Regions from separate parts of the Aeribacillus sp. FSL K6-1121 genome, predicted to be linked through region 2. Evidence: riboswitches for the same ligand, from Rfam matches in the RefSeq annotation. Region 2 holds a riboswitch; the other holds the start of a gene.

Region 1 (7,701 bases), 3.3 Mb from region 2:
ATAAATAACCGCCTATTAAGCTTGACAATGTATACATAATGGCTGTTTCCCATTTATCGGCAATCATCAATTGAATGTTCTCAAAACTAAAAGTTGAAAATGTTGTGAATGACCCGATTAAGCCAGTACCGATCGCTGTGGCAAAATGGGGAGGAAATCCTTTTATTTTAAATACATATTCAGTCAACCATCCTAAAAGAAAACTTCCAGCCAAATTGGCTAAAAGTGTCGCTGCTGGGAAAGATCCGGTCCAAAAGCTGGAAGTCCATAGGCCGACACTGTATCGAAGGCAGGCACCTGCTATCCCGCCCAAACCGACTAATAAATAAATCATTATATTCACCTCGCAATGGTGGAAAACAACATAGTTCTTTTTAGCCAATATCGTGAAAACTATATTTCTTTTTTTAGGGCATCGCCTTTGTAATTGCTTCTATAATGAACGCAATACAAGCTAAAAAGATGGTCAGTAAAGTTGAACATAACAATATGTTTCTGATGACGACAGCAGCTTTGTCGCATCTGCTGAAAGTTTGAAAAGAAAAATATACAAAGATGCCTAATAGAATCGAGGCAAACCAACTTATAAAGCCTGTTTTTGTAGCTAATTTTTGCCAATCAAACATCCAAAAATATAGAATAGCGAAATGAATTGTTACTAACAAAATTGACATTATGATCAAGGTTGATTTTAACATAGATCCCCTCCGCACATATTATACCATGGCATGGAAAAATGGGATGCTTAGGTTCCCAAAAAGATAAGCTCTTTTAAAAGAAAGTATTTGCTTATCGAAAAATTCATTCATAGCATTCCTTTTGGTTTGGCAGCAGATAAAAAAACGGGCAGTCTCTGCTGCCCGTTATCATGAGAACGTAAATTTTTACAGCTCATCAAAGCCGTTATCAATTGTGTTGACTTTTGTATATTGTCTCGATTTTTGTTCAAAGAAGTCTGATTTTCCTAAGTCCACTTCTTCGTAAGCCCGTATCCATTTCAAAGGATTTGTCCGATAGCCTTCAAAAGGACGTTCGAATCCCAGCTGATTGGCACGGAAATTCGCATAAAATTTAATATAGCTCTCCACATCTTTTAAATGCAGGCCTTCAATGTCATTGCCGATAATTACACCGGCCCATTCGATTTCCAGCTCGGCTGCTTTCAGAAATGTTTTCGAAACGAATTGTTTCAGTTCATCTGTATCATATTCAGGATATTGCTTCAGCACCGCTTTGAAAATTTTTTCAAACAAACCTACGTGTATTTGTTCATCACGGTTAATGTAGTTAATCATCGTGCTAGTGGCTACCATCTTTTGGTTTCTGGCTAAATTATAAAAGAATGCGAAACCGGAATAGAAAAATAAACCTTCCAGTATGACATCAAAGACGATCGATTTCAACAAATTCTCCACATTCGGATTTTCTGCAAATGCTTTATAACCGTTGGTGACAAATTCATTTCGCTTCCTTAAAACCGGTTCGTTCCGCCAATATTCAAATACTTCATCCTGTACGTTTTTAGGCACGATGCTTGAGAGAATATACGAATATGAATGGTTATGAATCACTTCCTGCTGGGCGAGCAAAATCATTAAGGCGTTTATGCTCGAGTCTGTAATATAATCGGCAACTTTTCCGGCATAATCGGTTTGAATGCTGTCTAATAAAGCTAAGAGGCCGATAATTTTTAAAAATGCGTCCTGTTCTCTTTCTGAAAGCTCAGGAAATTGCTTCACATCTTGAGCCATATTAATTTCAAAAGGTGTCCAAAAGTTTGCAAGCATCCGTTTATATTTTGGATATGCCCACGGGTAGGCGACATCATCCCAATTGAGCACGTTGGAACATTTTCCGTTCACTATTGCTGTTGAACGGTTTGGTGCATCAGGATCCATAATAATTCGTTTTGTTAATGTTTGCTCCATATTAATTCCTCCTTAACTTGCACATGATTCACATTCATAAATGTCGCTTGATGTCGAACGGACATAATACGTTGTTTTCAATCCGGATTTCCAAGCAGTCAAATGAAGCTCCAGCAATTCTTTCGCTTTGATCGTGTTTAGAACGTAAAAGTTGAACGAAATGGACTGGTCAATATGTTTTTGACGCACCGCATTTTGTTTAATGCTCCATGTTTGGTCGATCAAATAAGCGGATTTATAATACCAAGTCGTTTTTGCATTTAAGTCGGGAACGGTAACTGGAATTTTGTAGTCTTTCTTTTCCTCTGAATAAACTTTTTGGAAAATTGGATCGATGCTTGCTGTGCTTCCGGCTATAATGGAGGTCGATGCGTTCGGTGCGACCGCCATTAAATAGCTGTTGCGAATCCCAAAAGTCTGCACTTTTTCCTTTAATTCCTGCCATTTTTTTGACGTATAACCGCGGATTTCAAAATATCGCCCTGTATCCCACTCCGAGCCTTTAAAGAGAGGGTATGCGCCTTTTTCTTTTGCGAGCTCCATACTCGACTGAATGGTTAAATACGCAATTTTTTCATATAATTGGTCGACAAATTGGACTGCCTCGTCGCTTTCCCATGTAATTTCCTTTAGTGCAAATAAATGATGCATGCCAAACGTTCCAAGACCGATTGCACGGTATTTTTCATTTGTAAGCTTCGCCTGTAATACCGGAATGTTATTTAAATCGATAACGTTGTCCAGCATCCGCACTTGAATAGGGATTAAACGTTCCAGAACGTTGTCTGGGACAGCCCGTGCCAAGTTGATGGAAGAAAGGTTGCAGACGACGAAATCGCCGGGCTTTTTCACAATGACAATTTTTCCATCTTCAACATATTGTTCTTCAACAGTAGTAGCACTTTGATTTTGCGCAATCTCTGTGCATAAATTGCTGCAATAAATCATGCCGGCATGCTTGTTTGCGTTTTTTCGATTCACTTCATCCCGATAAAACATAAAAGGCGTTCCCGTTTCAAGCTGGCTGATCATAATCCGTTTCATTATTTCAATCGCAGGCACTTTTTCTTTAGATAAGGAAGGATGATTCACGCACTCAAAATATTTTTCCCGAAAGCTGCCGTTACCTTTTTCTTCATCATAATAATCTTCCAGACTGAATCCCATGACTTTGCGAACTTCGTGGGGATCGAACAAATACCAGTCCCCGCGCTTTTCAACTTGCTCCATAAATAGGTCAGGAATGCATACACCTGTAAATAAATCATGGGTGCGCAGCCGTTCATCTCCGTTATTTAATTTTGCATCAAGGAAGGCGAAAATATCTTTATGCCAAACATCCAAATAAACGGCAATTGCTCCTTTTCTTTGGCCGAGCTGGTCGACGCTCACCGCCGTATTATTTAATTGCTTCATCCAAGGAATGACACCTGATGAAACTCCTTTGAACCCCCGGATATCGCTTCCGCGGCTTCTGATTTTCCCTAAATAAACTCCAATGCCTCCGCCGCTTTTAGAAACATTGGCAATATCAGTGTTCGAATCATAAATGCCTTGAAGGCTGTCGTCTACCGTATCAATAAAGCAGCTTGAAAGCTGACCGACTGATTTTCCTGCATTAGCCAATGTCGGTGTTGCAACCGTCATATATAAATGGCTCAATGCCCAATACGCTTCCTTTACAAGATGCAAACGTTTGGATGGATGCTCTTTCATCATTAACGTCATAGCGATGATCATAAAACGTTCCTGTGGAAGCTCAAATGTTCGTTTATGAAAATCTTTAGCTAAATACCGGTCGTAAAGGGTCCTTAATCCGATGTATGTAAACAGCTTGTCCTTCTCAGGATCAATGGCATTTCCCAGCTCCATAATTTCCTCTTTTGAATAATGCTCTAGCAAAAGAGGGCTGTAGATTCCAAGATCGGTTAATGTTTCGATTAACAAATAAAAATCGCCGTAGCCCGGTTGGTTGTAATTTCTGTTTTGGCTCGCTTCATGGTAAATTTTTTCAAGAAATACGTGTGCAGCTAAAAAAGTCCAATCCGGCTCACTTTCCGAAATGTTTGCTAAAGCTTCAATAATCAGCAGGTTTGTAAATTTTTCAAGATCATCAATCTGCTGGTATTGTAAGGTTGTCAGCACTCTTTCGCTGTATTCATGAAAGGAAAGGGACGGAAACTTTTCTTCAAGCTGCCTTAGATAAAGCTCCAAATCGCTCCTGTTAAAATGATTTTGAAAAACCTCGTATAGATTTAATGCTTTCGTAATATTCATCAAACATCCTCCTTATCAAAATAAAAAATCGCTCAGGAAGCTGAGCGGATCAAACGATGATTAAAAAGGAGGCAGTTTACAAGGCGAAACTACTCCATTCAAACCATCGTTTCATCTTCCCAACCCCCGAAGAATTAGAAACGTTCGGACAAAGGCAGGTCTCCTGACTCGTGCTTCATCCTACTTTGAATCCTTCCCATACGAAACGTACAGTGGATTATTCATTTCGTAGCACTCACAGTTGCGGGGACAGTTCCGGATTCTCACCGGATTCCCTTTTAAGCTGAAAACAGCACCTTTGTCGTTAGGTTTTCAATATATAGTATTTAATTGTTTTTGATTACACAATATATAGATTTTTGATGTTATATATTCATCATAATCGTACTTGGCGAAAATTGCAATAAAAAAGTGAGGCTGATTGAAATTTTGCAACCTCACGAAACAATTAATGAAACTGAATATCAATTTTCTTTTTGTTGTTTTCGGTTTGTTTTGGAATACGGATTTCCAGAACGCCATTTTTATATGTCGCGCTCACTTCTTCTTCTTTTACATTTGCCGGCAATGCAACAGCACGGTGAAACCGCCCGATAAACCGTTCGCGTCTATGCATTTCTTCTTCCTTTACTTCTTTGCTTCTTTGAATTGTGCCACTGATCGTAAGAACGTTGCGATCAAGATGAATGTCAACGTCTTCCTTTTTTTCAAGGCCGGGCAAATCACACGTAACAATTACTTCATTAGCAGTTTCATGAATATCAAGCCGGGGGGTATTCATAGTCTCAAAGTTTTCAAAAAAATGCGGGAAGCCTTCAGAAAAAACGCGATTCATGTTTCGTCTAAATTGGTTGATCTCAGAAAAAGGATCGTAAGGAATGAGAGCCATATGATTGTTCCTCCTTTGATTTTTTTACAGAAAATATTATTTGTGTTGTAACCGAGAAATATTCACCAAGCAAAATTCCAATTATTGTTTTCAATGTCCGGTGTATCCAAAGTTATTTCGGAATAGAGCTCTTTCAGATTTTTACTATTTATAATCGCCTTTAAACATGTTTTTCGTCAACAGTAATCTTTAGTTTTATAGAAAATATTTCATTTTCGAATATTGAATGTAACGAATTTGAATAAATTTTAAAAATTAATTGAAAAAATTGTTGATCATCTATTTTTAATTGCCGATATATACAATGGACACTAATAATGAATTTTGAAGGGGAAATCAACCAATGTTTAAAAAAAGAAAACAAGTTCCATCACTTTTTGAAAAACAAGTAGATCTTCAACAAGTAAAACTTGAAGTGACTGATGAAAAATATCAAAGACAATTAGCGATGGTTGGCCTGACAAAGGATGATCTTATTTGTACTCTTATATTAAAAGATGCGATTGAAGAAAACATAAAGTTTATTATCGATGCATTTTATGATGCTCTCCATCAAGAACAATTTTTGATTGACATAATTAATAAATACAGCTCGATCGAAAAGCAGAAGGAAAGATTGAAAAAACATGTGCTGCTTATGTTTAGCGGATCCTTGACAGATGAAGATATAACAAGAATGAAGCGGATTGCTGTAGCCCACGTCCGCATTGGATTAGATACGATTTGGTACATGAGTTCATTCCAGCAATTACAGAAATCAATTTTTTCCGTTGTTGCGAAAGCGTGTCCATCGAAGGAAGATTATCATAAAGCGGTGGTCACCATTGCAAAAATGTTAAACTTTGAACAGCAAATTGTGTTGGAAGCATATAATGAAGAGTATTTAAAAAGACGGCAAAAAATCGAAAAGGAAAAACAGGAGCTTCATGAAAACATCGCCCAAACCTCCATTCGTCTTGCTGATCTTATTGAATCAGCCAATTCAGCTATACAAAAAATTAACGAACGATCCAAACAATTTGCCTTAATTGCAGTTGATCGTTTTGAAACAGCGGCATCAACCGAAGCAGAAGTCAGTTCAAGGAGAGAAGACTTGAATTTTCACTCCGGTTTAATGGTCAATATAAAAGAACGGACAGATGATATTGCTTTAAAAATAAAGTCGCTTGAACAAACTTCTGAAAAAATTAATCATGTCGTCTCGATTGTTACTTCTATTGCTGAACAAACTAACTTGCTGGCTCTAAATGCCGCAATTGAATCAGCGCGTGCAGGGGAATACGGGAAAGGATTCGCTGTTGTTGCTAGTGAAGTGAGAAAGCTGGCGGAAGAAACAAAAAATTCCGTGCTTGGCGTTTCCAATTTAATTGAGGAAATCAGAGCGAAAATTAACGATATCGCTTCATCTATTGTGGAAGTAACAGAGCTTACAGGCAATGGTTCGCAAAGAATGAAAGAGATGAACCAATTCTTCGACAATATTTTGTATGCCTTCGACAAAAATAAAGAACAAACTGAAAAGACGAAAAATGAACTCGAAAACTTTGCTGAAATCATTGATGATATAACAAATTTCATTGCGCAAATCAATGAGACTTCAGAACATTTAAAAAAGCTGGCCAATCATATATAAATTCTTTTTCAGACGCTTGAGCCCCATCATTCCGAACTTAGGAGAGATGGGGTTTTTATTGGTACTGAACCATAAAATAGATATATGAAAAGGAGGGCGGCCGGGAGATGTTTGCTTCATAAATCACCATACCGCCTGTACCGTCGGCAAATCCGCTTGTTGCAAATGTTTTTCCTTCTTTTTCTGGATGAATCACAAAAAGCTGAACAAGTACTTTGGTTCTGTACAAATTTAATAGTACGAGGATCTATAAAAATTGTTTGCGCAGTTCTAACATCGTTATCGTTTTGCTTGGAGATTAAAAAAATAAGGATATATGCTCGTATATTGAACATATATCCTCATATTCTTCCAAATGTTATGTGGTGTTTTTCTATACCCCAAGATATTTATGTTGTATTTCATTATTTTTCATTAATTCATCTGGGCTGCCCTGCCATACAATAGTACCTTTGTTCATAATTAAAATTTCATCTGCTACTTTGCATGCAAGTGATATATTTTGCTCAACCATTAAGATCGAGAGTCCTTCCTGCTTCAGTTTTACAACTATATCGCCGACCTGATCGATAATGACAGGGGCTAATCCTTCCGATGGTTCATCCATTAATAAAAAACTGGGATTTGTCATCAAAGCTCTTCCGATTGCAAGCATCTGCTGTTGTCCGCCTGATAGCTCAGTACCCATATTTTTTTCTCTTTCTTTTAAAACAGGAAATAATTCATATACCCTTTCCAAATCCCAATTATTATTTCGGTCTATTAAATTTTTACGGGCAGCCATTGTCAAGTTTTCACGAATGGTAAGAGAAGGGAAAATCCGCCTTCCTTGTGGAACGAATCCAATTCCAAGGCACGAAATTTGATGAGGCAACAGGTTATTCAGCTGCCGTTCCTTAAATTGAATTTTTCCCCTCCGCGGTTTAAGCAGCCCGGCAATCGTATGAATCGTTGTTGATTTACCTGCTCCATTT
Region 2 (7,701 bases):
TTCGCCGTTTCTTTTGCAGGGTAGCCGACAGTTAATGCAAAAAGAGGAATAACCTTGTTTGGAATTTTCAACAGCTTCGATACTTCTTCTAAATTATTGCGGATGCCTCCGATGTAGCAAATGCCGAGTCCCATTGACTCAGCCGCCAACGCAGCATTTTGAGCGGCCAGTGCAGCATCAATGAGAGCTACCATAAATTTTTCAGTGCTCCTCAATGAATCTTCTACATTTTTGCCTTCCATTTCACCAATGACTTCATGACGGTGCAAATCAGCGCAAAAAATAAATAAATGTCCGCTCTTCTCTACGTAAGCTTGGTTTCCTGCCTGTTCAGCGAGCTTTTTTTTCGTTTGTATATTTTTCACCCCGATAATGGAATAGGCTTGCATGTAACTTGAAGTTGAAGCGGCTTGGGCGCATTCGACAATTAATCGGATTTGCTCATCTGTCAAAGGCCGATCCTCAAAATGACGAACGGAACGGTGATTTAAAATGGTTTTGATAATGTCGTTCAACATAATCATCCTTTCTATGGTCTCACTTATTTTTTGAAAAATCACACTTCTTCCAATCCAAGTATTAACATGAAAATGCTTCTCTTTCAAATGATTCGTATTGAAAAATACGTTTTTTACAGCTCCTTTTTCAGTGAAGGCTCCAAGCACCTAATTTTACCATCGTATCTCAAACTATTCACTACAACGCTCCTGTATTGTAAACAACAAAATTTTTCAAATTTACGTTATTAGAAAAATTAAATTTTAAAAACGACCCTATAAACATTTCGCAATTTGTATGCGAATTTCTGCTTCTGTCCATTGATTTCCCAAAATAGGGCAGCACTTTTCTGAACCTAAAAAATAGGGATTGAAAAAACAAAAAAAATCATCTATTCTGATAATTATAGTTTCATATAGTGTTCCAAGCAGCAGGTGCGTCATATTGCGTCGGCAATATGCGCTTAAAAGGGAAGATTGGTGAAATTCCAACACGGTCGCGCCACTGTGATGGGGAGCTTTTGGCCATCATCCACTGTTTCAATTTTTGAAATGGGAAGGAGGATCGAAAGCGATGATCCTAAGTCAGGAGACCTGCCTGTTGTATGCACTGCCACCTACGCGTCATAGGGAGGAGTGATGAAGCCATGTTGAGATTTAAGCCCTTCATGTATCTCAACACGAGTTAGAGTCCACAATTCCCTCTTTCACGCGTAAAAAGAGGGTTTTTATTATGTGTTGAGATACAAATCAAATGGGGGTGTCATTATTGACATTAATTAGTTCAAATCTTGGCTATCCAAGAATTGGTGAAAGAAGAGAATGGAAAAGAGCGCTGGAATCATTTTGGAACGGAAACATTTCAGAAAGCAGCTTGGAGGAAACATTAAAAGATATACGTCTTCTCAATCTGAAAAAACAGAAGGAAAAAGGAATAGACCTGATTCCTGTCGGAGATTTTTCATTATATGACCATGTCCTCGATACTGCTTTTATGTTTGGGTATATTCCTTCTAGATTCCAGCATATGGAGCCGACTTCATTAAAAACATATTTTGCAATGGCTAGAGGCTCTGATGAAGCAGAAGCAATGGAAATGACCAAATGGTTCAACACAAACTACCATTATATTGTTCCGGAGCTTGAAAATAAAACGCCGGCGTTAGTAAAGAACCGTCTGCTTGAACTTTTTCAGGAAGCGAAAAACGAGCTGAATATTGAAGCAAAACCGGTTTTGCTAGGTCCAATTACTTTTTTAAAGCTGGCAAAACAATACGATCAACACGATTTTCATAAACATTTGTCTGCTTTAATTCCTGTTTACGTCCAATTGTTGACGGAACTTGCTCAGGCCGGTGCGAAATGGGTGCAAATTGATGAGCCGATTCTTGTACAGGAGCTAGATGATTCATCGATTCCTTTGTTTAAAGAGGTATACGATGCTTTCCACAAAGCGCTTCCTTCGTTAAATATCATTTTGCAAACATACTTTGAAAGTATAACCCATTATCAAGAAATTGTGTCTCTTCCTGTCGCTGCAATTGGCCTGGACTTTGTACATGATCATGGCGTCAATCTGTCGAACATCAAAACGCTCGGCTTTCCGAAAGACAAAATTCTCGCAGCTGGTTTGATCGACGGCCGCAACATTTGGAAAGCATCCTTAGTATCGAAAGCTAAGGAAATCGATGATCTTGCGCAATATGTAGATATTGATAGATTGATCATTCAGCCTTCATGCAGCTTGCTTCATGTACCTGTTACAGTTCAAAACGAACAGAGCTTGCCGTCCATATTGAAAAATGCTCTTTCCTTTGCTGATGAAAAATTGGATGAAGTAAATGAACTCGCTCAATATGCAAAAGGGAAAAGAACGATCGATGATTTAAAACAATATGACCGCTCTTATACGGATTTTATCCATTCTTCCTTTCGGACAAATGAGAAGGTTCAAGAGGCCGCCAAAAATATCGGAGCATATCCAACGAAACGCTTGGATTATACCGAACGGCAAAAACTGCATAAAAAAAGATGGAATCTGCCGATTTTACCAACTACTACGATCGGAAGCTTTCCGCAGACGAAAGAAATCCGGCAAATCCGCTTAAAATGGCGGAAAGGCGAATATTCAAACGAGCAGTATGAATCGGTCATCAATAATGAAATAAAAAAATGGATTGACATTCAAGAGCAGCTCGGTTTAGACGTATTCGTCCATGGGGAATTTGAACGGACCGATATGGTCGAATTTTTCGGGGAAAAATTAAATGGAATTGCTGTTACGAATAACGGCTGGGTGCAATCATACGGGTCACGATGCGTGAGACCGCCGATTATTTACGGAGATGTAGCATTTGATCAGCCGATGACCGTAAAAGAAAGCGTATATGCACAATCACTGACAAGCAAGCCTGTTAAAGGGATGCTGACAGGACCTGTCACGATCCTAAACTGGTCATTTGTGCGCAATGACATCGACCGTATAAGCGTTCTTCGCCAGCTCGCCCTTGCCATTCGCGAAGAAGTGCTAGCTTTAGAGAAAAATGGAATAGGCATGATTCAAGTTGATGAGCCTGCATTACGTGAAGGATTGCCTCTGAAACAATCAAAACAAAAAGAATATATCGAAGGAGCTGCTGAAGCCTTCAAGCTCGCCACCAGCTCTGTTCGTCCGGAAACACAAATCCATACTCATATGTGCTATTCGCAATTTGAGGATATCATGGAGGCAATTGATGACCTTGATGCGGATGTCATTTCTATTGAATCTTCCCGAAGCCATGGAGAGCTTGTTCATGCTTTTGAAACGTATCAATATAAAAGAGAGATTGGCTTAGGCGTATATGACATTCACAGCCCGCGAATTCCATCCGTTGAAGAAATGGCAAAAAATATCGACCGCGCCTTAGCAGTGCTTGACGTGCGCCAGTTTTGGGTTAACCCTGACTGCGGACTAAAAACAAGATCAGTGGATGAAACGATTAGTGCTTTAAAAGTCATGGTCGAAGCTGCGAAAACCTATCGAGAAAAAATAACTGCTGCACAAATTTAAGAAAAGTATGGCCCGATTCTCTCAGCAGTCAAATCCCGATAAAACCGGCAGAAATGTCAGTTTCTATACTTTCATTTAAAAAAGGAGCCTTGCCGCTCCTTTTTTACGTTTATAAAAGAAATCCCCTTTCGCCGACTTTCAAAAGCCGATCCTATATGTAAATATTTTATATCCACAAAATCTTATTGAAAAAAATGTTTCACATCGTTGCTTTCTTCAGTTGAGCTGCACTTTCCTTAACATCATCCGCTAGACAAATGGCAGAAATGACGGAGATGCCGTCTGCTCCGCTAGCGATCACCTGACCGGCGTTGGCGATGTTGATCCCGCCAATTCCGACAATAGGGATGTCGATCCCTTGTTTGCGCATGCTTTCAATCAATTTTGGACCTTGTGGCTTTTTTGCATCCTCTTTCGTGTTTGTAGAAAAGATTGGCCCCACACCGATATAATCAGCGCCTTGGACAACCGCCTTTTGCGCCTCTTCAATTGTATGTGCAGAAACGCCTAAAATTTTGTCACCGATTTTTTTCCGGACAAGATCAGCCGGTTCATCCTCTTGCCCGATATGAACGCCGTCTGCATCTAGTTCAATAGCCAGATCAACGTCATCGTTGACAATAAATGGAATGTGATGTTTTTGGCAAATAGCCTGCAGCTCTTTTCCAAGCCGCCATTTTTCTTCGCCTGTTAAAGCCCACGCACCTTTTTCACGGTATTGAAAAAGCGTAATTCCGCCTGCAATCGCCTCTTCAAGCACATCAGCAGGCTTCCTTTTGCAGTTTACACTGCCCATAATAAAATACACCTTTAGCAGCTCCCGCATTTTATTTGCCGACACTCGCGCCATGTTTATCACCTTTGCTTTATTTTTTTATAAAAGACCCTTTTTTCAGCAACTCGTCTCCCGTCACCTTTGCCAGCTGGTTCAATAATTCGATTTGAAAGCTTCCAGGACCTTTTTCTTCCGTTAAATCAAATGCGATTTCTGCAGCGACCCCATAAGTGACGAGGCTGGCTACTGAAGCAGCAAGAAAGTCCTTTTCAACGGCTGAAAAAGCACCGATAATGGAAGTCAATAAACAGCCTGTTCCGGTAACTTTTGTTAAAATTTGATGGCCGTTTTGAATCAAATACGTTGTCTTCCCATCCGTTGCCACGTCTTCTTTTCCGGTAATGACTGCAACTGTATTCAGCTCTTCGGCCGCTTTTTTGGCCAGCGAAACAGGATCAGCAGCTGAATCCGCCGCATCCACCCCTTTCATTGCAAGCTTTTCACCTATCACATTGGCAATTTCAGGTGCATTCCCGCGAATAACTGAGATGCGAACCTCCTTTAATATTTCCCGAACAGCTTCCGTCCGGTAAGGGGTGGCGCCCGCACCGACAGGATCTAAAATGACTGGAACCCCGTGTTCATTCGCTGATTTTCCTGCAATGATCATTGCTTCGATTACTTCAGGAGATAATGTGCCAATATTTAAAACGAGCGCGCCGGATATTTTCGCCATATCCGCAACCTCTTCCTTTGCATACGCCATAACCGGAGAAGCGCCGATCGCCAGCAAACCGTTTGCAGTAAAGTTGGTGACGACGACATTCGTAATGTTGTGGACGAGAGGATTTTGGGCGCGAACCTTTTCTAGCGCCAAAATCAATTGTTCTTTATTCATTTTCTCACTCCTTCTAGAAAGCTAAAGCACCTTGTCCAAGCTGCAAAGTGCATCATGGATTAGAAATTATTCCAACAACTGCCGTAATTCCCCAACAAATTCGAACGATAAGACAGAAGAATTTGTATTTTCAGGTTGATGCCAAAAGTTCCGTACCTGCTTTTTTATGATAATTTCTGCCAATTATTATACTCTCTTTTTATTTACAATCCAAATTTTCGTCTTCTTCATGAAAAATTTGCTCTTTATCCGCCTGCAATTGTTCATTTTAACATGACACTTTTTATGATATAATTTCAAATAAAACAATAATTTCGAATCAATATGCATGTTATTGAAAGAATATACATCTTTCATTTATAATAGACCAGTGAATGTCGAAACGAATTTCATTCTTTGATTCATTTATAAGGAGGTACTTATGAAAAAATATTTTAGCAAAATAATTGCACTTGCTGTTTTTATAAGCCTAATGCTTATACTTTCAGCATGCGGTGCAGGAGGTTCTGAAGACGATAAAGGAGCAAGCAGTGAGAAGAAAGAAACGTTAAAGGTTGTTACAAACGCAGCATACGCTCCGTTTGAATATATCGACAAAGGTAAAGTTGTCGGCTTTGATATTGATTTCATAAACGCTGTGGCTAAAGAGGCCGGTTACAAAGTAGACATTAAACATACCGGATGGGATCCAATGTTTGCTGAAGTTCAAAGAAAACAAGCTGACTTGGCAGCTTCCTCTGTGTCCATTACTGAAGACAGAAAGCAAACATACGATTTTTCTGTTCCGTATTTTGAATCAACTCTTATGATTTTAGTTCCTGAAGACAGTGATATTCAAAATGCGCTTGATCTGAAAGGCAAAAAAGTTGCTGTCCAAAACGGAACAACCGGTCAGACAGCCGCTGAAAAAATACTTGCCGGCGATGGAACGGTTAAAAAATTTGAAGACAACGTCCTCGCGATCATGGAACTTCTGAACGGAGGCGCAGACGCAGTTGTGGCCGATAACGCGGTTGTCAATGAATATATTAAAAATAATCCGGACAAAAAATTGAAAGCAATTAAAGATCCGGAAAATTTCGATTCGGAGTTTTACGGTCTAATGTTCGCGAAAGGAAGCAAATTAAAACCAGAACTTGACAAAGCGATCAATACACTGTTTGAAAACGGAACGTACAGTGAGATTTATAAAAAATGGTTTGGTGTCGAACCAGATATCGATATATTAAAAAATCAGCAATAATTTTCAGCATTCCACAGGTATTTTGCTTGTCCGGAATGCACGCGGGGAGATATATGTATGAATTTTCGTTTTGATCTCATAGCTGAATATGCACCCTTTTTCTTCCAAGGAACGCTTGTAACAATTGGGCTCTCTCTTGGTGCAATCGCCATCGGCACCATTTTGGGTCTTTTTATCGGCATCGGGAAAATTGCTCAAAATAAATTTATTCGCCTGCCCTTTTCATGGTACGTTACATTTTTCAGAGGCACGCCTCTTTTTGTCCAGATGCTGCTCGTTCATTTCGGGCTCGTACCGCTGCTAATCGGTGATACGAATGGAATTATAGCAGCAATTGTTGCACTTTCTTTAAACTCTGCCGCCTACATTGCAGAGATATTCCGTGCAGGTATTCAATCGATTGATAAAGGACAGATGGAAGCTGCAAGATCTCTCGGTATGAGCCATAAACAGGCGATGCGCTATGTCATTTTGCCGCAGGCGACGAAACGGATGATTCCGCCTCTTGGCAATGAATTCGTCATTTTAATAAAAGAGTCGTCAATCGCCGCCATCATTGCCACCCCTGAGCTGATGTATTGGGGACGGGCTATGCAGGGGCAATATTATATCGTTTGGGAGCCATACCTCACCGTTGCGCTCATCTATCTTGTTCTGACATTGTCCTTAAGCAAATTATTAAGCTTTGTTGAAAGGAGAACAACAACCGGATGATTCAAGTAAAACATTTAAAGAAAAGCTTTGGGAATCTTGAAGTGTTAAAAGACATCAGTGTAGACATTAAAGAAAAAGAAGTTGTATGCGTCATTGGTCCATCCGGTTCAGGCAAAAGCACGTTTCTTCGCTGTTTAAACAAGCTTGAGGACATTACGGCAGGACAGGTTATCGTGAACGGTCAAGATATTACAAATCCAAACTTGGACATTAATAAAGTTCGCCAAGAGGTTGGAATGGTGTTTCAGCAGTTTAACCTATTTCCGCATAAAACAGTGTTGGAAAATATTACACTTGCTCCGATAAAAGTAAAAGGAGTCTCGGAACAGGAAGCAAACGAAAAAGCTTTGCAGCTGCTGAAAAAAGTGGGATTAAGCGAAAAAGCTTCAAGCTATCCAAGCGAATTATCAGGGGGCCAAAAACAGCGCGTTGCCATTGCCCGCGCTCTTGCAATGAATCCTAAAATCATGCTTTTCGATGAACCTACATCCGCCCTCGATCCAGAAATGGTCGGTGAAGTGT

The links. A riboswitch is a leader RNA that binds a small molecule or an ion and turns the genes downstream of it on or off. The one in region 2 is predicted to bind cobalamin.
Region 1: another riboswitch for cobalamin. It lies ahead of NSQ61_RS00415 (ribonucleoside-diphosphate reductase subunit alpha); the one in region 2 lies ahead of metE (5-methyltetrahydropteroyltriglutamate--homocysteine S-methyltransferase).

The regions. Positions count from the first base shown of each region.
Region 1 is NZ_JBBOPS010000001.1:83,427-91,127, forward strand. It holds gene crcB (fluoride efflux transporter CrcB) at 1-334, opposite strand, end outside; gene NSQ61_RS00410 (ribonucleotide-diphosphate reductase subunit beta) at 885-1,928, opposite strand; gene NSQ61_RS00415 (ribonucleoside-diphosphate reductase subunit alpha) at 1,941-4,205, opposite strand; cobalamin riboswitch at 4,342-4,520, opposite strand; gene NSQ61_RS00420 (Hsp20/alpha crystallin family protein) at 4,654-5,094, opposite strand; gene NSQ61_RS00425 (globin-coupled sensor protein) at 5,438-6,727, shown strand; gene NSQ61_RS00430 (ABC transporter ATP-binding protein) at 7,101-7,701, opposite strand, start outside.
Region 2 is NZ_JBBOPS010000001.1:3,378,697-3,386,397, reverse strand. It holds gene nfsA (oxygen-insensitive NADPH nitroreductase) at 1-515, opposite strand, end outside; cobalamin riboswitch at 914-1,113, shown strand; gene metE (5-methyltetrahydropteroyltriglutamate--homocysteine S-methyltransferase) at 1,252-3,549, shown strand; gene thiE (thiamine phosphate synthase) at 3,749-4,399, opposite strand; gene thiM (hydroxyethylthiazole kinase) at 4,416-5,222, opposite strand; gene NSQ61_RS16515 (basic amino acid ABC transporter substrate-binding protein) at 5,644-6,465, shown strand; gene NSQ61_RS16510 (amino acid ABC transporter permease) at 6,523-7,179, shown strand; gene NSQ61_RS16505 (amino acid ABC transporter ATP-binding protein) at 7,176-7,701, shown strand, end outside.